DNA from 3 places in the Flectobacillus rivi genome. Region 2 is predicted to be linked to each of the others. Evidence: riboswitches for the same ligand, from Rfam matches in the RefSeq annotation. Region 2 holds a riboswitch; each other region holds the start of a gene.
What was found. A riboswitch is a leader RNA that binds a small molecule or an ion and turns the genes downstream of it on or off. The one in region 2 is predicted to bind cobalamin.
Positions count from the first base shown of each region.

Region 1: another riboswitch for cobalamin. It lies ahead of QM481_RS16395 (TonB-dependent receptor plug domain-containing protein); the one in region 2 lies ahead of metE (5-methyltetrahydropteroyltriglutamate--homocysteine S-methyltransferase).
Region 3: another riboswitch for cobalamin. It lies ahead of QM481_RS20950 (TonB-dependent receptor plug domain-containing protein); the one in region 2 lies ahead of metE (5-methyltetrahydropteroyltriglutamate--homocysteine S-methyltransferase).

Region 1 is NZ_JASHIE010000011.1:161,998-169,133, reverse strand. It holds gene QM481_RS16400 (GH92 family glycosyl hydrolase) at 1-2,231, opposite strand, end outside; cobalamin riboswitch at 2,622-2,824, shown strand; gene QM481_RS16395 (TonB-dependent receptor plug domain-containing protein) at 2,988-4,955, shown strand; gene QM481_RS16390 (DUF6580 family putative transport protein) at 5,019-5,615, shown strand; gene QM481_RS16385 (ABC transporter substrate-binding protein) at 5,912-6,844, shown strand; gene cobU (bifunctional adenosylcobinamide kinase/adenosylcobinamide-phosphate guanylyltransferase) at 6,944-7,136, shown strand, end outside.
Region 2 is NZ_JASHIE010000009.1:240,746-247,881, forward strand. It holds gene QM481_RS13805 (ABC transporter ATP-binding protein) at 1-440, opposite strand, end outside; gene QM481_RS13810 (ABC transporter permease) at 513-1,772, opposite strand; gene QM481_RS13815 (efflux RND transporter periplasmic adaptor subunit) at 1,769-2,851, opposite strand; cobalamin riboswitch at 3,188-3,385, shown strand; gene metE (5-methyltetrahydropteroyltriglutamate--homocysteine S-methyltransferase) at 3,872-6,202, shown strand; gene gatC (Asp-tRNA(Asn)/Glu-tRNA(Gln) amidotransferase subunit GatC) at 6,479-6,766, opposite strand; gene QM481_RS13830 (hypothetical protein) at 6,793-6,981, opposite strand.
Region 3 is NZ_JASHIE010000017.1:19,911-27,046, reverse strand. It holds gene QM481_RS20950 (TonB-dependent receptor plug domain-containing protein) at 504-2,465, opposite strand; cobalamin riboswitch at 2,599-2,805, opposite strand; gene QM481_RS20945 (GSCFA domain-containing protein) at 2,965-3,942, shown strand; gene QM481_RS20940 (Hint domain-containing protein) at 4,640-5,596, opposite strand; gene QM481_RS20935 (flavin monoamine oxidase family protein) at 5,838-7,136, opposite strand, start outside.

The DNA.
Region 1 (7,136 bases), on a different contig from region 2:
ATCAAGAAATCCAAAGTGGCTCCTTTTTGCAAATCATTGTGGCTTAACCAGTTTTTAGAATAATCTTTGCCATTCCATTTCAAATTGCCAATATACTTGTTATCAGCACTATTGTTTGGCGCTTTAATCACAACTTGTTTACCATTTTCAAGTGACAAGGTTACTTTTTTGAATAATGGAGCACCTAATACATATTGGTCTGTACCCGGACAAACAGGGTAGAAGCCCATTGCCGAGAAAACATACCAAGCAGAAGTCTGTCCGTTATCTTCATCACCACAATAACCATCTGGCGTTGGCTGATAGAGTTTGTTCATCACCTCGCGCACCCAATATTGTGATTTCCAAGGTTGTCCTGCGTAATTATACAAGTAAGGCATGTGCTGAATAGGCTGATTGCCGTGTGCATAATTACCCATATTCATAATTTGCATTTCACGAATTTCATGAATCACAAAGCCATAATACGAGTCATCGAAAACGGGCGGAACCACAAAAACAGAATCCAACATATTGGCAAATTCCTTTTTACCGCCCATCAAATTTGATAATCCTTTAATGTCATGGAATACACTCCAAGTGTAATGCCAAGAGTTACCTTCTGTAAACGCATCGCCCCATTTGAACGGATTGAAAGGTGATTGGAAGTTACCATCTGCATTTTTGCCACGCATCAATTTGTGACTTGGGTCATAGAGATTTTTGTAATTTTGTGAACGTTTGGCAAATCTCTCTAATTCTGAAGCTGGCTTATTTAATGCTTTTCCTAACTGATAAATACAGAAATCATCGTAAGCATATTCAAGTGTACGAGCAGCATTTTCGTTGATTTTTACATCATAAGGTACATATCCTAAATCGTTGTAGTATTTTACGCCTTTACGACCTACCGATGTTAATGGCCCTTCATTTTCACTGTTTTTCAACATTGCTTGATAGAGTGTTTCAACATCAAAACCTCTAACGCCTTTGATATAAGCATCGGCTATTAAGGAAGCTGAGTTTGAACCAATCATACAGTCACGGTGCCCGGGACTTGCCCATTCTGGAAGAAACCCGCTTTCTTTATAGGCATTGACCAACCCTTCCATAATTTGTGAGTTCAAATTACGGTGCATTAGGTTAAAGAATGGAAATACCGCACGGAAGGTGTCCCAAAAACCATTATCTGTAAACATATAGCCTGGCAATACTTGACCATTATAAGGGCTGTAGTGAACAACTTTTCCTTTGGCATCTAGTTCATAGAATTTTCTTGGAAAAAGCATGGTACGATACAAACACGAGTAAAAAGTACGAGTTTGGTCTACGCTGCCGCCTTCTACTGCAATTCTTGAAAGAGCGGTATTCCAAATACCTTTTCCTAAGTTTTTGACCTCCTCGAAGGATTGATTTCCTACTTCTTTTAGGTTAATTTCAGCTTGTTCAAAACTGATAAAAGAAGAAGCAATTTTAGCTGTTACTTGCTCGCCACGTTTGGAAATTTTGAATCCTACAACCGCCCCAACATGATTATCTGTTACTGATAATTCGTTCGCAAGTAATTCTTTAGCTTTCCAAACCGATTTGTAAGTAATAGGCTTGTCAAACTGAATGATAAAATAGTTCTTGAAATTTTCGGGAACGCCACCACTGTTTTTGGTAGTATAACCAATGATTTGATTTTTTTCAGGAATAATTTTCACAAAAGAACCTTTATCCAAAGCATCAATTACTACAAAAGCGCTGTCAGTTTTCGGAAAGGTAAACCGCATCATAGCCGCACGTTCCGTAGGTGTGATTTCGGTAGTAACGTCATGATCTGCCAAATACACACTGTAGTAATAGGGCTTAGCAATTTCGGATTTGTGTGAAAACCAGCTAGCACGTTGGTCTTCCTGAAAGCGAATTTTGCCAGTGATAGGCATAATCGCAAACTGACCATAGTCGTTGATCCAAGGACTTGGTTGGTGAGTTTGTTTGAAGCCACGAATTTTGTCGGCATCGTAAGTGTAAGCCCAACCATCGCCCATTTTTCCAGTTTGTGGCATCCAGAAATTCATCCCCCAAGGCAAAGCAATGGCTGGATAAGTGTTTCCTGTAGAAAGACTAGGCTTTGAAGCTGTACCCATCAACGGATTAATCCATTCTACGGGGTCATTTACTTTATCAACGGTTTGGGCTTGTGTACCAAGCGTCAAACTGCCGAATAAAAGTGTTAAGATTTTTGAGTTTTTTAGAAAATGGGTCATTTTTTTAAAATTTCAGGGAGTAAAAAAATGTTTGATTATAGAATTAATGTAAAAAATTGAGATTGGCTTTGAAGTTAACAGATTTGTTTGAAATGATTATACGCATTTGCATGAGAGTCCGAAAAATAAAAGTTTGTGACTTTCTGGTTTTTTTTGAGTAATTTAAGAAAGCACTTATTTTAAATCTATAAATTTTGCTAACAATTAAGTATAATTACTTATTTTATTATTAATAATAAATACTCAAATTTGTAACATCAAAGTGCTTTTACAATGAAACAAGACTTTCGAGAGCCACAATTGTGGTTATCATAATAATATTTGGTGTAGTTTGGAATAGCGTATCGATTTAGTTGATACGCTATTTTTTTTGTCCTAATTTTTTGCCTAACTTTGCCAACAGTTTATGGTGCTTTAGTTTTTCCCAGTAAAAACCTCAAAGCTTAATAGGGAATCAGGTGTGATACCTGAACTGTCCCCGCAACTGTAACACTCAATCGTGTCAACTCAATCCTCATAACCACTGAAGCAATTCGGGAAGGTTCGAGTTTGACGAGTGAAGTCAGGAGACCTGCCATAGATTATTCTTGATAGGCGCTTACGGAGGATGAGCAAAAATCGAGCGTTCGCATAGTATTTTCACTTTTTTTATTGACCATTATCAACATTTTTAAACAGTTCTCTGTGCTGTCTTTTGCGGTATTAGAATGAATGTTTTGAAATGGGTTAATAAAAAAATGGAAGTTCAAATTCTAAATGTTTTATTCTTCAAAGTTTATTCCATCAGTAGTAATGCTTGCCTTATGTGCAAGTGTAGAAAGTATTGCTCAAAATTCAGAAAAGACTCAGGTGCTTGATGAGGTAGTTGTTAGTACAAACAAATATCCTCAAAAGCAGTCTCAGTCAGGAAAAGTAGTTACAGTAATTGATGCAGCTACAATCCAGCGTAGCAAAGGTAAAACCATAGGCGAGTTGTTGAATCAACAAGTTGGCCTTACGGTAATTGGTTCTCAGAATACACTTGGTACTAACCAAGATTTGTATTTGCGTGGCGCAGGCGCTGGTTATACTTTGATTTTGGTCGATGGCCTGCCTGTATATGACCCTTCTGGTGCTTCTACTTCGTTTGACATCAACTTGATTGCTATCGACCAAATCGAGCGTATCGAGATTTTGAAAGGTGGACAGTCTAGTTTGTATGGTTCCGATGCTGTAGCAGGTGTCATTAATATTATCACGACAAAAAATAGTGGTAAAAAATTAGGTCTTAGTGGAAGCTTGGCAGGTGGTAGCTATGATACCTACCGTGCTAGTGTAAATGCAGGCGGTCAGTACAAAAAAACGACTTATGGCTTGTCGTGGAATGGTACTAAATCAAATGGTATCTCTGCAGCTAAACAGCCAGAAACAGCTAAAACTGCTTTTGATAATGACGGTTTTAAGCAAAATAATTTTCAGGTAAAATTGGGTCAACAAGTAGGTGAAAACTTAACGTTGAGAGCTGATTTGATGAGTAATTATTACAAAACTGACTTGGATGCAGGGTCTTTCAAAGATGAAAAAGACTATACTTTTGAAAATAAGAACTTGCTTTGGTCTGTTGGCGGTGCTTACCAATTGAAAAATGGAAAATTAACGGTCAATTTTCAGCAAACTAACGGTCAAAGAGTTTATGTTGATGATTCGGCTCATGTGGAGGCTGGTGCTTTTGCCAAATATTCTTATGGATACTACCGTGGCGTAGCAAGATTTGCGGAGGCTTACTATGCTCATACATTTTCTGATAAAATCAAATGGGTATTAGGCGTAGAAAACCGTTGGCAAAATACCGACCAAACGTATTTGTCTATCAGTAGCTATGGCCCATATGAAAGTCCAGCTATTAAAGCTTCAACAGCCAATACAAGTTTGTTTAGTGGCTATACTTCTTTGAATTTACAAGACTTCAATGGATTTGGTTTAGAGCTTGGTGGACGTTACAACAATCATTCTATTTATGGTAACAACTTTACGTATAACGTTAATCCGTTCTATTGGGTTGGGTCAAGATTAAAAGTATTAGCTACCTATTCTTCAAGCTACAAAGCGCCATCCTTATACCAATTATTCTCACCTTATGGCAACGAAGCTTTGAAGCCAGAGGTAGGTAAAACAGGTGAAATCGGTGCCCAATTTTTTAGCAAGAATCACCAATCATATATTCGTGGGGTGTACTTCAATCGCAATATCAAAGATGTGATTGCTTATATCAGTATCAACCAAGACCCTTGGGGACGTTATGTAAACTTGAGTCAACAGAAAGACCATGGGTTTGAAGTAGATGCTCAATGGGGTATTGGCAAAGCACAAGTAAAAGCCAATTATACCTTTGTAGATGGCGAAGTAACTACACAAGTAGCTGGTAAAGACACCACCTATGCCAATCTTTTCCGTCGCCCAAAGCATACAGTTAACGTAAATGTGGCTTATCAAATCTTGAGAAATTGGTCAGCTCAATTAGCACTTCGTTCGGTAAGCAAAGCAAGTAGTGGTCCTTACGACGATGCAAAAGTTGTTCTCGGAAATTACACAACATTAGATTTTTATACAGAGTATCAAATCAATTCGACCATCAAATTATTCTTTGATTTGAAAAACCTTACAGACAAGGAGTTTTCGGACGTGCCAGGCTACAATAGTCGTCGTCGTAACTTCATGGCTGGAGCGGTATTTAGTATTCACTAAAAAGCGAGGCAAGGTAGAAAACACTGTTTTTCTGCCTTGCTAACAGTAAAAACGATTACAAACATGACAAAAACACAACTAAATCCACGTGTAAGTCTGCTACTATCAATTGTAATTTTGGTAGGAACAGCACGCCTCATCAACGCCTCATGTCTCAATCCTTTGAGTAATTTTACGCCAATTGGCGCTATGGGCTTATTTGGAGGTACTTATTTTTCTCAACGCTGGAAAGCCTTCGCATTTCCTTTATTGACACTTTTATTTTCTGACTTAATCATCAATGGGATGATTTATGGAGGAAAATACGGTATCATGTATAGCGGCTGGATGTATAACTATGCCATTTTTGCGGGAATAGTACTACTAGGAAAAGTCTTGATGAAAAAAGTAAATCTTCAAAATTTCTTATTGAGTGGTGTAGCTGCATCGATAGGATTTTGGTTGTTAGTTGACTTTGGTGTTTGGTTTGGTGGAGGTATGGATATTCGCACAGGCGGACCACTTTCAAGAGATTTGAACGGACTAATCCAATGCTATATCCAAGGATACCCATATATGCTCAATTTCTTAGCAGGAACTTTGGGTTATGGTGCCGTAATGTTTGGCGCTATTGAATTTGCAAAAATAAAATTACCGAATATTGCCTTTGAACAAGCTTAGTATTTAGTTCTGAAAAATCTGGTTAATTTTTCAAAGTAACACTCTTTAATTTCTCAATCATACCTATAACCTATTGTTTAATATATACTCGGATCAACTATAGTAGTTCTCACCTTTTTTTTAATAATGAATTATAAATTATTGATAATCAGCAGTTTGTTTTGAATAAAATTCAATAGGTCTTGAGGTAAAAGTTTAAAAATGTTTCTTCGGCAACTATAGAAACATTGGCCGAAAGCTGATAGCCCAAATCTCACAGCCAATTACCGTCCAAACCCCATAGCCATTTATTTAATATGAGAGCCTGTTCTTTTTTACCAGCTGCTACCCAGATGATTTATGATATGAATCTTCAGGGAGACCTTTATGGTGTGACATTTGAATGTAGTACGGAATCCCGAAAGGAAAAAGCAATTGTGGTGCGTTGTGTATTGGAGGATAATAACTACACGAGCGATGAGATTGATAAAATCTTCTCTTCTTACAAAGCCCAAGGAAAAAGCCTGTATTACGTGGAGCAAGAGCGTCTCGAAAAAGCCGCTCCAGATGTGGTTTTTACACAGGATGTTTGTGAGGTTTGTCAAATAGATACCGTTTGTACCGCAAGCGCAGTATCTCAACTTCCAAAAGTTCCTGAATTGGTAGCACTTACACCCAAAAATCTTAAAGAGGTGTTTGATTGTGCCATTCAAATAGCAACAGCTTTAGGAAAAGAGGAGGCAGCTTATGAATATTTGTCAAAACTCAATGCTAGAATAGACGCGGTAATAGACACCCTACGTAAACACAAAGCACCCGTTAGACGAGTGAGCTTATTGGAATGGATTCAGCCCGTATATAATTGTGGGCACTGGATACCTTATCAGATTGCTTTTGCGGGAGGAATAGATATGCTGAGTAATCCTGCGGGCTACAGTATTGTGACTGATTTTGATAAAATAAAACGTTATAATCCAGAAGTGTTGGTGATTGCCCCTTGTGGATTCGAAACCGAACGTGCTAGAGAAGAGTTATTTCTGCTCGAAAAACAACAAGGCTGGGATGAACTTCAAGCTGTGCAGAACAAACAAGTGTATTTGGCTGATTTCGACATGTTTACTCAACCGAGTGCTTCAACTTTGGTCAATGGAATAGAGGTATTGGCTGCCTTATTTCATCCTGAAATTTTTGAAATTCCAGCACATTTAAAACACAAAGCCGTAAATATCTACGAATCAGTTTTGGTGTAGGTATTAGTGCTGAGTTTCGATTGTAAAAATGTCCTTACCTAAAGTAAATGAAATTCCGAATGCTGAAAGCCTAAAGCCAACAGCTATAAATATAATACCATGATTTGGATGATTACTGGCGGTGCCAGAAGTGGGAAAAGTAGCTACGGACAAAATCTTGCCCTCAGTTTTTCGCAATCCCCAACGTATCTTGCCACGGCAAGGCATTGGGATGGAGATTTTGAAAAACGAATCGAACGTCATCGTGGCGATCGCAACGAGCGTTGGACTTTGATAGAAGAAGAAAAAAATA
Region 2 (7,136 bases):
TCGCCACCTGACAGTTGATTGGCTTTTTTTAGCGCCTTGCTATCCATGCCCAATTTTCGCAAATGCTCAATGGCTCGATGTTCTAATTCTTGATGAGAAATCTTTCCTAGTTTTAACCCTGGCAACATGACGTTTTGGAGCACACTAAATTCGTTGAGGAGGTAATGAAATTGAAAAACAAATCCAATCTTTTCATTGCGAACACGAGCCAATTCAGCCTCGGTTTTACCTGTAAGCCTTTCCCCATCAATCCACAATTCACCCTCATAGTCAGTATCCATTGTTGAAAGGATATAAAGTAAGGTCGATTTTCCACAACCAGACTTTCCGACAATAGAGGTAAATTGACCTTTAGGTATTTCGATGCTTACATCTTTCAAAATAGGCACCGTAACAGGGTCGTGAAAGCTTTTATTGATATGTTTGGCTTCAAGCAACATTCCGATTTTAGATTTTATGGTTGAATTGGCCCTTGCCGAATGCCGATACCTGACATCCGACCGCCCCAAAAGCTATTTTCCTCTAATAATATCTACTGGGTCAATTTTACTAGCTTTTCTTGCTGGAAACAAACCTGCCAAATAGGTTGTAATCAAGGAAAAAGTGATACCAATCAAGTAATATTTCAAGTCATAATTCACAGGATAGGTACTTATAGTAGGTAAAGCTGCCGTTTTGAAGGGTACATTATCGATTAATAGTGACAATAGAAATCCGAAAAACAGTCCCGTGCAACCACCCAATATACCAATACTGATAGCGATGGTAATAAATATCTTCTTGACATCGCTTCCTGCAAAACCCGTAGCTTTCAGAATGGCAATGGTATCCATTTTTTCATAAATCAACATATTCAAGATATTGTAAATCCCGAAACCAGCCACTATGAGTAATGTAATGCCGACTGCATACGAAATCAAACTGCGCAAACTACTACCTGTTTCAAACTGTGCATTAGCGGTTTGAATATCCTCGGCATCAGTGCCAAAAATTTGTGCATATTCTTTGCTTACCGTAGGAGCCATATTCAAATCATACAATTTAATTTGAATATCGGTCACATAGGCATTGCTTTGTCCGATGAGTTTTTGAGCTGTTTTTAAAGAAGTATAACTCTGAACTTTATCTATCTCGCCCAGTCCAGATTGGAAATATCCTACCACTTTTAAGGGAAATCTATCACCTTTGGCGGTGGTGATTTGTACCACATCGCCAATATTTGCTAACATTTTGTCTGCCAAACCTTTTCCCAAAATAATACTATTGGGAATATTTTTCAAATCCATATACGAACCTGAAGTAACGTAATCGCCAAACGAAAAAAGTCTTGCTTCTGCCTCTACATCTATTCCGTTGACTACGCCTGTTACATCTGTTTCGCCCACATTGAAAAATACTTGGGCAATCATTTTGGGTGAAATTCCCAAAACGCGTTTGTCTTTTTTTAAAGTATTAATGATGGCAGCACTGTTGGCAATCTGAGCATTTTTCCCGTTGGGCTTGATAGACCTGATAAAATTGTGATATTTCTTATAACGACTATCTAGCAAAATAGGCTGATTTTCATTGGCTTTTATTTCGTTAAAAAGTCGTACATGTGGGGTTCTATTCAATACTAAGCTATCCAAGAGGTCGTTGAGCCCGTTCATAAAACCCAACAATGCGATGAACATGGTAATACTAAACATCACCCCAATGGCCGCCACCAAGGTTTGTTTCCAACGAGCCAAAGATAGCGATTGAGCAATATTCCAAATTAGTGGGTAGTTCATAGCGTAGGTTTTTGGATAGCGTCTTGGGCAGTAATCCCTGATAAAATTTCAACACGTTGGAAGTCCTTCAGTCCAACTTTTACAGGTCTTTTTTGACCATCTTTGTCCAAGATAAACTGTTCATCAACCAAATAATTTCTTGGAATCGTCAATACCTTTGGTCTTTCAGCAGTAATGATATTTGCCTCTACATTGAGGTTGGGATACAAGACTTGAGGTTGCACTATAAAGCCAGCTTTTACTGTAAAAGTCCTAGTTTTTTCATTCATTAAAGGGTCAATGCTATTAACTCTGGCTTCAAATACCTGTTTGTCGTAACTATCTAAAGTAAGTAATATTTTTTGTCCAATTTTGACACGAGTAATATCATCTTCGTCGATTTGTAATTCAAGTATAAAAGCTTTTGCATCGCCGATAATAGCCACAGGGTTTTGGATAGCAACCATTTCACCTATTTCTTTCGAAAAACTATAAATACGTCCAGACACCTCGGCTCGAACGGCAAAGTCAGAAGCTATACTCTTGGCCAAAGCGACATTTTTGGCAGATTGTTCGGCAGAGAATTTAATTTGACGACGCAATTCGCTCACTCGTATTTCGGCTGATTGGAAGGCTGTTTGGGAGTTATGATAGGCTAGTTCACGCTGTTCTTGATCTACTTTTGTTCCGATTTGTTGTTGCCAAAGAGCATTTTGTCGACGCCAAAGCAGGGAGTCTGAACGTAGTTTTTGATAAGCTAAATCTTTAGCGATAACCGCATCACGCAAACGTTCCTGATTAGATTTGACAGAAGCATTTTCAAAACTCAACTCCGCATTCTCGATATTGAGTTTTGCACTAGGGTTAGCGATTTCGAATAAAATTTGCCCTTTTTCGACAAAATCACCTTCTTTTACTTTTAAAGAAGCAATAACTCCTGCGTTTTTAGGAAAAACCTGATATTGATTGACACTTTTTACGATCCCCGAAGCATAAACTGACTCGGAAATTGCCTGAATTTGAGGGTAAATCGTTTCCACCTTTTTCTTACAGCCTGTTATCAGACCTATCAGTAAGACTCCTGCCAACCAATGTTTCATGTGTGTTAACTTTAAAGTTGTTTATACGTCAGCCTCTCAAAGCATCATTTTGTTTGATGATGTAGGAATGTTTAAAATTAGAAAGATTTTGCAAACTCAATCATGAGGATAATTGGTTTTTGTCTTGATAATGGTCAAAATCTTGGGTAAATACTATATGAAGTTTTACTTTTTGTTAAAATCCTGAAAGATATATAAACCTTTATTGCCTATTTATAAAGATAAAATAACTAAAATTGGTGATTATTTTTATTTAAATATCTGATTTTTTACTAAAAATCAGTGAAGTGTAAAAATATATCTTTGTGGCAATCTACCTTTGTCCCATCCATTTTACACATCAATCGGAAAAGTAGTATCAAAGTGTTGCTTTGATTTAAAAAGGAATCGTGTGTGAATCACGAACAGACGTGCTACTGTATTTAACCGCTCTTCGGGGCAAGTCGTGTACAATATATCCATTGTTCCAGCTGGAATGAGAAGGAGTACAACGATGTTATAAGTCAGGAGACTTGCTGCTTTTCTCAATGACAAGACTCTCACGAATAGGGTGTTGGACGCGCATTGATTTTTCAAACTCATTTACGAATGAGTGATTGAGCACATTAGTGATTTTAAGACTATGTTTAAATTTTATAAGTCATTGAAAAATAAAAGTATCTATTTGTTTTTCTGAAATCCTGTTGTTTGAGCCGCAGGCGAGTTTAGGATTTCTTGACTTTCTTTTGTTACTTTTCTTGTGTCAAGACAAGAAAAGTAAGGAGTGTCAAAATGAAAATTTGTTTTTTCAACAAATGCCAGATAAAATTTTTAAACATACTCATAAAACTAATAAGCTCTATTGATATAAATTCAGGTCAGCTTTTGTTAAACATCAAAATGTGGTGTTTCATGATGTTTGCTTTTGAGAAAGCCGAAAGCTGATACCTGAAAGCTTTTGAAAAATCTGTTCCATTCGTTGAAGGTTTTGTGTGTTGTGCCTAAATGGTTGAGTATTTCATTTTTAAACATTCAACCAACATGCTTACTCACATCCTTGGCTATCCACGTATCGGTAGCAAAAGAGAACTCAAAAAAGCCTGCGAACAATACTGGTCAGGCAAAATCAGTAAAGAAGAATTACAGTCTCAGGCATATCAGTTGAGATTAGAACACTGGAAAATCCAGCAGGAAAATGGCATTGACCTTATTCCAAGCAACGATTTTTCTTTGTATGATCATGTACTAGACTTGTCATTGACACTAGGCGTAATTCCACAACGTTATCAGGCATTAGTGGATGGAAAATCTAGTAAAGAATTAGATATTTATTTTGCTATGGCTCGTGGTTATCAGAAGGAAGGTTTTGACGTCGTAGCCTGCGAGATGACCAAATGGTTTGATACCAATTACCACTATATCGTTCCTGAATTTACTAAAAATCAACAATTTTATAGATTCTCAAATAAGCCCATTCAAGAGTTTGAAGAGGCAAAACGATTGGATATAATCACCAAACCTGTCTTGATTGGCCCCGTTTCTTATTTGCTTTTAGGAAAAGAAAAGGAAAAAGGATTTAATCGTCTAGACTTGATTCAGCGTTTGTTGCCTGTTTATATCGAGTTATTACAGGAACTTGAAAGTCGTGGCGCACATACGATTCAAATTGATGAGCCTTATTTGGTGATGGATTTGTCGGCAAAAGAAAGAGCTGTTTTCCAAGAAGTTTATCAGCAAATTAGAAAAGCATTGCCTGCCCTTCAAATCGTTTTGGCGACTTATTTTGAATGTTCTGGCGATAATTTATCTACTACGTTAAGCCTCCCTGTCGATTGCCTTCATGTTGATTTAGTTCGTTGTCCGTCTCAATTAGGAGATATTCTCGATCAGGAAGCTTTTGTCAATGGAACTACCAAGCTTTCGTTGGGCTTAGTAGATGGTAGAAATATTTGGAAAAATGATTTTACCAACTCTTTAAGTTTTATTGAAAAAGCTCTTTCAAAACTTGGAGAAGAGCGTGTTTGGATTGCACCATCGTGTTCATTATTGCATACGCCTTACGATTTGGATTTGGAAAAAGACGAAAGTGTATTAACTCCAACCATCAAAAATTGGATGGCTTTCGCTAAACAAAAATTGAAGGAGGTGCGTACATTGGCTGATTTGACCAAACCACAATTGTTTAGCAGTTTAGCTTCTATTTTGACTGAAAATCAACAGGCTATCGAAAGTAGAAAGTCTTCAACCCTCATTCATCGTCCAACGGTTAAATCTCAAATTCAAGGTATTAAAAACGCTGATTTTGAGCGTGAAGCACCGTTTGCACTTCGCCAGTCGATTCAAAAAGAATTATTACGATTACCGCTGTTACCTACAACAACGATTGGTTCTTTTCCTCAAACAACAGAAGTACGTCAGTTAAGAGCTAATTATAAAAAAGGTCTTATTTCTGATGAAGTTTATACACAAGAAGTAGAAACTGAAATCAAAAAGGCCATTCATTGGCAAGAAGAATTGGGCTTGGACGTATTAGTTCATGGCGAGTTCGAGCGTAATGATATGGTTGAATACTTTGGTGAGCTATTGTCTGGTTATGTATTTTCTCAAAATGGCTGGGTACAAAGTTATGGCAGCCGTTGTGTGAAACCTCCCATTATTTTTGGAGATATTGAGCGCAAAGGAGATATGACAGTTCGCTGGACGAAATATGCACAATCACAAACTTCTAAAATTGTGAAAGGAATGCTCACAGGACCAATCACCATGTTACAATGGTCATTTGTGAGAGACGACCAACCAAGACGATTAACAGCATTTCAGTTGGCATTGGCTATCCGTGAGGAAGTTGTCGCTTTAGAAAAAGCAGGCATCAAAATTATCCAGATTGACGAACCAGCCATACGTGAAGGTTTACCATTGAGAAAAGAAAATGCGCCAATTTACTTGGATTGGGCAGTAAAAGCCTTTCGTTTGAGTGCTTCAGGCGTATCTAATCGTACACAAATACATACACATGCTTGCTATTCAGAATTTAATGATATTATCGATTCGATTGCTGATTTGGATGCTGATGTAATTACGATTGAAACTTCTCGTTCGCAAATGGAATTATTGGATGCGTTTGCTGAGTTTAAATATCCAAACGAAATTGGACCTGGTGTATATGATATTCACTCCCCAAGAGTACCGACAGTTGAAGAAATTACAACTCTTTTGGAAAAAGCATTGACCTATATTCCTCTTGAAAACCTTTGGGTAAATCCTGATTGTGGACTAAAGACTCGTCACTGGGAAGAAACGGAAAAAGCCTTGAAAAACATGGTAGGCGCTGCCGAAGCATTAAGAGCCGAAGTTGGTGCAACAGTAAAATAGTCCTTTCTCTAATTGAATGATTGGTGATTGAGTGGTTGAGTGATTATATTTTATATTTCACTAGTTTAGACGCAATGCTTTGCGTCTAAAAGCAGCGTAATAATCTTAGCCAATCCAAATTTTAGCATTAGGGTTATTCTCCCATTAGTATCAAAAAAGCGGTCGAAAAATAATTTTCGACCGCTTTTTTGATATTGTAATTTTTAGACGAAAGGTATTGTATTTCTACCAACTGTTTGTAGATAAAAACAATCACTCATTCGCTAAATCACTAAATCATTCAATTACTTTCGGAACTCTAAAATACTCGCCGTCTTGTTTTGGCGCGTTTTTCAAACCTTGTTCACGAGAGATATTTGGAATTACTTTATCCTCACGCAAAGCATTTACCTCAAGGCTCATGTGCGTTAAAGGTTTTACGTCTGCCGTATCAATTTCATTAAGTTCTTCCATCCATGTCAACACAGAGTTGAGCGAACCCATCATTTCATCTTCAGCAGATGCGGGCATTTCGAGTCTTGCCAAATGAGCAATCTTCTGTAAAGCTTCTTTGTCGATTTTCATCAGAAAATAATTTAGTTAACAGATTCTCATTTCTCTAAATCATCACGACCTCTCAACTTTTTATCATCCATGTGTTTATTCAAAAACTCATTGATTTTATTGATGTCAACAGTTCGATTGATTTCTCCGAAAGAGTTGATTGTTATATCGAATCCAGCAAGTTCGTCATGAACCTTCGGGAGTTCATTTTTTGCATTATCTTTTTTCTTTGCCATAACGTAGTTTAGAAATTTTGAGGTGAGAAAATAATTACTCAAATACTTCTCAAAGGTCTAAATTAATCACTTAATCATTTATTTACTAATTTATCTTTCAGAGATAAAGCAGTAAAGATTTAAGGTAAAAAAACTATTACTTACCTACAAAATCA
Region 3 (7,136 bases), on a different contig from region 2:
ACACAAGTACAAAAAGTTTTTTCACTATGTCACTTTGTGCCTTTGTGCCTGTTCACTCTATTGTTTTTAAAACTAGATATTCAATTCAAGCACAAGTACAAAATGTCTTTTCACCATATCACTTCGTGCCTTTGCGCCTGTTCACTCTATTGTTTTTAAAACTAGATATTCAATTCAAGCACAAGTACAAAAAGTCTTTTCACCATATCACTTCGTGCCTTTGCGCCTGTTCACTCTATTGTTTTTAAAACTAGATATTCAATTCAAGCACAAGTACAAAAAGTCTTTTCACTTTGCCACTTTATGCCTTTGTGTCTGTTCACTCTATTATCTTTAAAACTGGATATTCAATTCAGGCACAAGTACAAAAAGTCTTTTCACTATGCCACTTTGTGCCTGTTCACTCTATTGTTTTTAAAACTGGATATTCAATTCAAGCACAAGTACAAAATGTCTTTTCACTTTGCCACTTTGTGCCTTTGTGCCTGTTCACTCTATTGTTTTTAAAACTGCAAACTCAACCCAATACTTGCATTAAATTGACGGGTTTGGTAGCCTGTTATTTCTACAAATTTGGTATTCAAAATATTTCTCAAATCAGCATACGCTTTGATTTTTGAATTGATGCGATATTCACCATAAACATCTAATAGCTGATACGCATCCAAATCCACGTTAATTGATTTGAATTGGTCATTATCATAGTAGGTGTCCTTACGAGCGCCAATGCCTCTCAAGGTTGAACTAACATACAATTTTGAAGTAGCCTGATAACCCAAACTCAAGGTAAAGGCATTTTCTGGACGACGAATCAAATTTTTGTAAGTAGTGTCTTTTCCTGCTACTTTGGTAGTCAATTCTCCAATTTGGTGCGTATAGGTAGCCGACATATTGAACTTGCCTAATTGCGCTTGAGCGTCCAATTCCAAACCTTTACTTGCTTGCTTATTGAAATTAACATACTTGCCATAAGGCGCAGTACTAATTGACTGGAAAATAATCACATCATTGATGGTTGTATTAAAATACACAGCACGGAAATAGGATTGTTGGTTATTGCTAAACAACTGAAAACCGCCTTCTTGCGTGAATGACTTTTCAGGATTCAAAGCTGTATTTCCGTAAGGAGAATACAATTGATACAAAGTCGGCGACTTAAAGCTTGAGTAAAAGTTAGCTAATACCTTTAGATTTTTGCCTAACAAATAATAAGGATTGAGGGTGTAGGTAAAATTATTTCCGTACAAAGAATGATGATTGTAACGTCCTCCTGCTTCAGCACCAAAACCACCTAAATTATTCAAGGTAAAAGATGTGTAACCACTCACTTGGTTTACATTTGCCAAATCATCACTCAATGGAGCATCCTCATAAGGTCCCCAATCGCTGATAGACAAATAGGTTTGACTCATTTTCTGAGCACGGTATTCTGCACCAATCAACCATGTTACATTTTTACCCAAACTCCAACTGCCATATAATTCTGCATAGTTAGTTTTTGCACCATAATTACTAGCTGAATACTTGTCATACGCATCAGGAGCAACATAATTAGAATCGTTGATATAGCTACGTTTGAGGTCGTTATAATGGTAATTAGCCACTAATTTACCTCCTCCCACAAAATACTCTGCCCCTACTCCTATTTGTGTGCTGCTGCTATTGGCTACAAAGTCTTTATCGTCGCTAAATGCTCCATTATCAATGTCGGCACGATAAGTTTCGTGGGTTACAAAAACTTTGGTTGTAAGGTTTGTACCAAATTTTTGCTGAAACTGAGCACGAAGCGCATCTTGATTAAACGCATCTTTTTCGTTTAGGTTATCATCTTTTTTATTAGCTGCCTGCGAAATACCCTTTGAATACAACTTGGTGTAAGCCAAAGAATAACTGGAGTTTTTATTTAAAGTACCACTCAAATTCAAAGCTCCCTTCCAAGTTCCATAACTTCCTCCCGAAAGATTGGCTTGCGCACTAAATGGTTTACTGTCAGCTTTTTTACGAATAATATTAATAACACCACCAACGGCATCCGAACCATAAAGGGTGGATTGCCCTCCTTTCAAAATTTCAATTCTTTCGATTTGGTCTATCGAAATAACGTTTAAGTCAAAATAATTACCAATCGTAGAAGGGTCGTTCAATGGAATGCCGTCCATGAGCAAAAGAGCATAACCATTGCTCAAGCCTCTGATACTTACTTCTTGATTTGCACCAAGTGTTAATTGCGAACCTACTACCTGCATGCCCACTTGTTGGTTGAGTAGCTCTCCCAGCGACTTGCCCACATTGCGCTCCAAAATTTCTTTGGATATAACGGTTAAAACTTTTCCTGTTTGCAGTTGCTTTTGAGGTACTTTATTGGCCGTAACTACTACTTCATTAAGGTTTGTCACATTGTTTTGAGCCATACTTAGGCTTGCCACGCAAAGTAATCCTGAACAGAAAAATAAAGATTTAAACATTGATTTGATGATTGTTTTCTTCCCTAAAGTTAACACTCGTGCCTATAGGATAGGCTCAAATGAATTGACATTAAAAGGCAAGAAAATGAACAGAAAAGCGAACGCTCAGCGACAACTCATCCACCGTAAATTGTACCAAGAATAGATAAAAGGCAGGTCTCCTGACTTGTTTCATCGACTTCGAGCCTTCCCGCCCGACGGGCAGTGGCCATGAAGATTGAATTCGACATCATTGAAACTTACAGTTGCGGGGACAGTCTAGGTATTGCACCTAATTCCCTATTAAGCTTTAACACTTCGTAGATTTGACGTATAAAGCACCTATATCTGGTACAAAGGTAGTAAATTGTGATTGAGGGAATTAGAGAATAGAGAATTCTTTTCAATTTTAGAATCTTATTTTAAGACTAACAGAGTGTCTGTTAAACAGGCTTTAAAACTTATCATAGCCTAAATTGCTTAACTTTACCTTTGTAAAATATTCAGTCAAAATCGCCTTATGGAATTCAGAACGCCAATAAAAATAGAAAAATCGCCCTTTCAAATACAACTTCAGTCCAAGGTACTGACAGTTGGTTCATGCTTTGCACAGGTTATCGGACAAAAGCTTGAAGAAAACAAAATTGCGACCGAAGTTAACCCTTTCGGGACGTTGTTTAACCCCATGTCGATATTCAAACTTTTGAATCCTAACTACCAACAAGCCGATGAGCGACTATTTGTACAGCACCAACAAACATGGTTGCATTATGATTTTCATTCGCAATTTTTTGCTTCTCAGCAGGAATCTCTAAAGGAATTACTGAATGATAGCTTAGCAAAAATTCAGATTCAGCAATATGACTTATTAGTTTTAACCTTCGGAACGGCATTTGTGCATCAGCTCAAAACTACACCGAGCTATGTAGCCAATTGTCATAAAATGCCCGCAAGCTTATTTGAAAAGGATTTATTGAGTGTGAAGGATATTTGTAAAAAGTTTGCAGAGTTGCATAAAGCCATAACAGAATTAAATCCTTCTCTAAAAATCATTATTACTGTTTCGCCAGTGCGACATACCAAAGAAGGACTTGCCGAAAACCAATTGTCAAAATCAATTCTTCGAACGGCCTGTCATTATCTCAGTGCTGATTATGAAAATGTAGCGTATTTTCCATCTTATGAAATCATGATAGACGATCTTCGTGATTATCGTTTCTATAAGGCAGACATGATTCATCCCAATGAAGTGGCAGAGCAATATATTTTTGAGCAGTTTACAAAAACCTATTTTTCAGACGATTTACAAACTTTTTTACCTAAATGGCAACAAATCAAAAGAGCGTTAACTCACAAGCCTTTTGATATTACGTCCGAAGCTCATCAGAAGTTTTTACAAAATGTATTAAAGCAACTGGAGGGTATAGAAAACCAAGTAGATATATCGGCAGAGAAACAGCAGGTTTTAGCACAAATCGTGAAAGAGGTTAATCGTTAACGGTATATTCGTTATCTGTATTGACAAAACTTGAAGGAGAATTTCAACAATCACTCAATAGAAAATCACTAAATTACTCAATAAAAAAGCCCCAGTGGTTAGCTGGGGCTTATCAGAGCTTCAAAGTTAAATAGTTGTTTTGAGTTTAGTAAATTAATCAAATTGGTACTTTCATAGTTTGTCACTTACGGTGACCCTAAAATTTTATCATTTTAAAATTCGCTCTGAAAATATCTTTAAAAGCTTCTATCCGTTTCTGGATTCAAATCTTTTGTTAAGTCAAATTGTTTTCTCTAATCTAGAGAATCACTTTATATCTTGTCGAGATTGTTTTTGAATATTGCTAACTGCTTAGCTTTACAAATGTAATAGCATTTTTTGAATAAAATATAATTTTAACAATTTTTTTTTAAACAAAATGAACAAATATTTTCATCCCCTCTTTTTATACCAAAAACAAATCTTGATTTAGTACTAAAATACACCTTATGTAAAAAAGCTATTTAAGTCATGTAATTCGCTCAAAAAACACTCAAATAGCAGATATTGCCCCATATAAAAAAAATAAATCCTTTCCCTAGAAGAGAAAGGATTTAAAAATTATCCAAAAACAATCTCAAAAAAATTAAGTCCCTTTCGGTAGGCTTAACATTTAGGTTGAAGGCCGAAACCTTCGATGTGCATTAAACCATTTCACTTATTTTTCTAATACCACGATAGAATTTACGAGGTATTTATCATTAGCGGTACGAAGGTTATATACCTTTTCGACCGTACGATAGTCTGAATTAGTTGAAAATACTTTATAGCGATTAAAAGTATGCGTATCGCTATTGTACATCAAAACTTGTTCACCCACTTTCAACTTACCTAATTTGGCATGACCAGTAGTAGTCATTACAGGATGATTGGCTGTACCTTCCAATTCTGTTAATTGAAAAAGCGGTTGTGTCGAAGCAAACGCTTGGTCTTCGGCGTCGCTCAACAATACTTTTACGATTCCAAAAGACTTATTATCGTGTTCAATTACTTCATCGACAAGCGTTGTTTCGGCTTTATTAGTTGCAGTGTTGTAAGACATCACCACCTCACCTGCTTTTACTGCTGCAATGGACTTTTGCGAACCATCAGCCATTGTTACAACAGCTGTCTCAGGGAAACAATATTCGTATTTATCTTCTGCACCATGCTCAGCACCTGAAGCGCCTCCTGTAAATTCTTTTGCTAACACAAAAGCTACACAAGATGAGAATCCTGAAACGGCTTTTTCGCCATCTTTTAGGTCATCGATGTATTTGCCCCAAACTTCCTTTTCGGCCATTGGGTTGGGCACTACTAAGCTGATTTTTTTACCATCTTTGGGCGTTGTAAAAACCATCAAAGAGCCCATTTCCTTCATTTCGGCGGTTTCTAAAACTTTGTATAAATATATACGACGCTCTTTTCCATCCGAGAATTTGAAGACGTATGGTGGGTTACTGTTATCCAATACGTAAGCTCCCTCTTTAATATATGTATCCTTGTCAGGATTTTTGACTGCAATTTTCTTAAGCGCATCATAATCAGCATTTTTGATTCCCACTTTAGCTACTTCTTGAGCCTTGGCGAAAAGAGTTGAGCAAACTAAACCGAATACTAATAATACTTTTTTCATACTGAATAATTTTAGTCTTCAATGATGAAGCACTTGATATAATAACAAGTGATTGGAGGTGTTTTGAACCTCAGAAATAACTCATCACGACTGAAAACTTGTGTAATAGTTATTTGAAATACAGCATTATTAAATCAAAATTATTTTACAATTATAAATATAATAAATTATTGATTATCAAATAATAGTATCTCAAATTTTTTAAAATAATTTTAACTAATTAAAGAAATAAATTAAAAAATTATGATGCATTGACACGACGATGGATCTGGTCTACTACCGCTTTAGCCGATTCTAATGCACCAGCCATCCAAGCTGTAAGGTGAGTGGTGTGCTCTCCTGCCATATAAATCTCGTCATCAGGCTTAATCAAGGCTGGATATAATCTTTTGCGTTGTACATCTGTGTACTCGGCCCAACCTCCTTGCGAATACGGAATTTTTTGCCAAGCCAACGAAAAGGAACTTTCAAATTCGGCAGCATATTGCGGGTGAATTTTACTTCCTTGTTCCAAAGCTGCTTTTTCTCTTTCGGCGATGGATAAATTACCCATTTTAACGGCTCGGTCATGAAAATTGTAATAGCCTTTCAACAAACCTTTTTTACCCATAAAATTGTAGGAAGGATAAAAAATTTGGGTAATATCCATGTTGGTACGAGAAATACCACCGAATATTTTATCGTCCTCTTCCCAGAATCTCCGCTTGAACTGCAAACCAATTTTACCAGTATTCATATAAGAAGTAAAATCTATTGCACGACGAATATCCGATGAAAGGTCTGTTTGTATATTGCGTAATACAGGTAAAGGAATGGTACAAATACAATAATCTGCTTTGAGTTCCTTTTCCTGTCCAGCCTTATCTTTATAGACTATCCGAACTCCTGGCTGTGTTTTTCGGATTTCTTTTACTTCTGTTTGATATTGTATTTTTCCTTCAAGACGCTTTGCAAACTCATACGGAATAGCATCCATTCCGCCAACGGGCTGTAACATGACTGGTTGCTGATTGAAGGTATATTCGCTTACATTCGAAAATGCAGGGTGAAACAACCCTCCAGCAATGATGTCGTGCAACGAGTGAGGTTCTGCCAATTGTGGGATTTGATCTCCATATCCACCTTGTCGCAAATACCCATGTCGTTCAGAGCCTTTGTATTTTTTGGTAATATCCAAATCGCATTCCTCTTTCAGATAAGCAATGAGTTTGTCGATATCCTCCTTGGTCAAATCTTGGTCTAGGGCTTTTTGGTCAGCTGCCTTTGCCAATAACTCTCCTGTATAACCACGAACATCAGCATGTATTTCACGAATTTTTACTCGTTTGTTTGCCAAAAGACCTGTTCCATTATCGCTGTAGTAATAAGCACCCTCGTTCATATTCATGAATATTTCGAGCGGAATATTAAATTCACGACAATAGTGGAGCGTCGTTTCGTGATTGTGCGGAATACGTGCCGCACCACCGTTTAAATAAAGTCCCTTATCGAATTGAGCCGTTTGTGAAGGACCTCCAATTTCAGTTTCTGTGGTGCCACC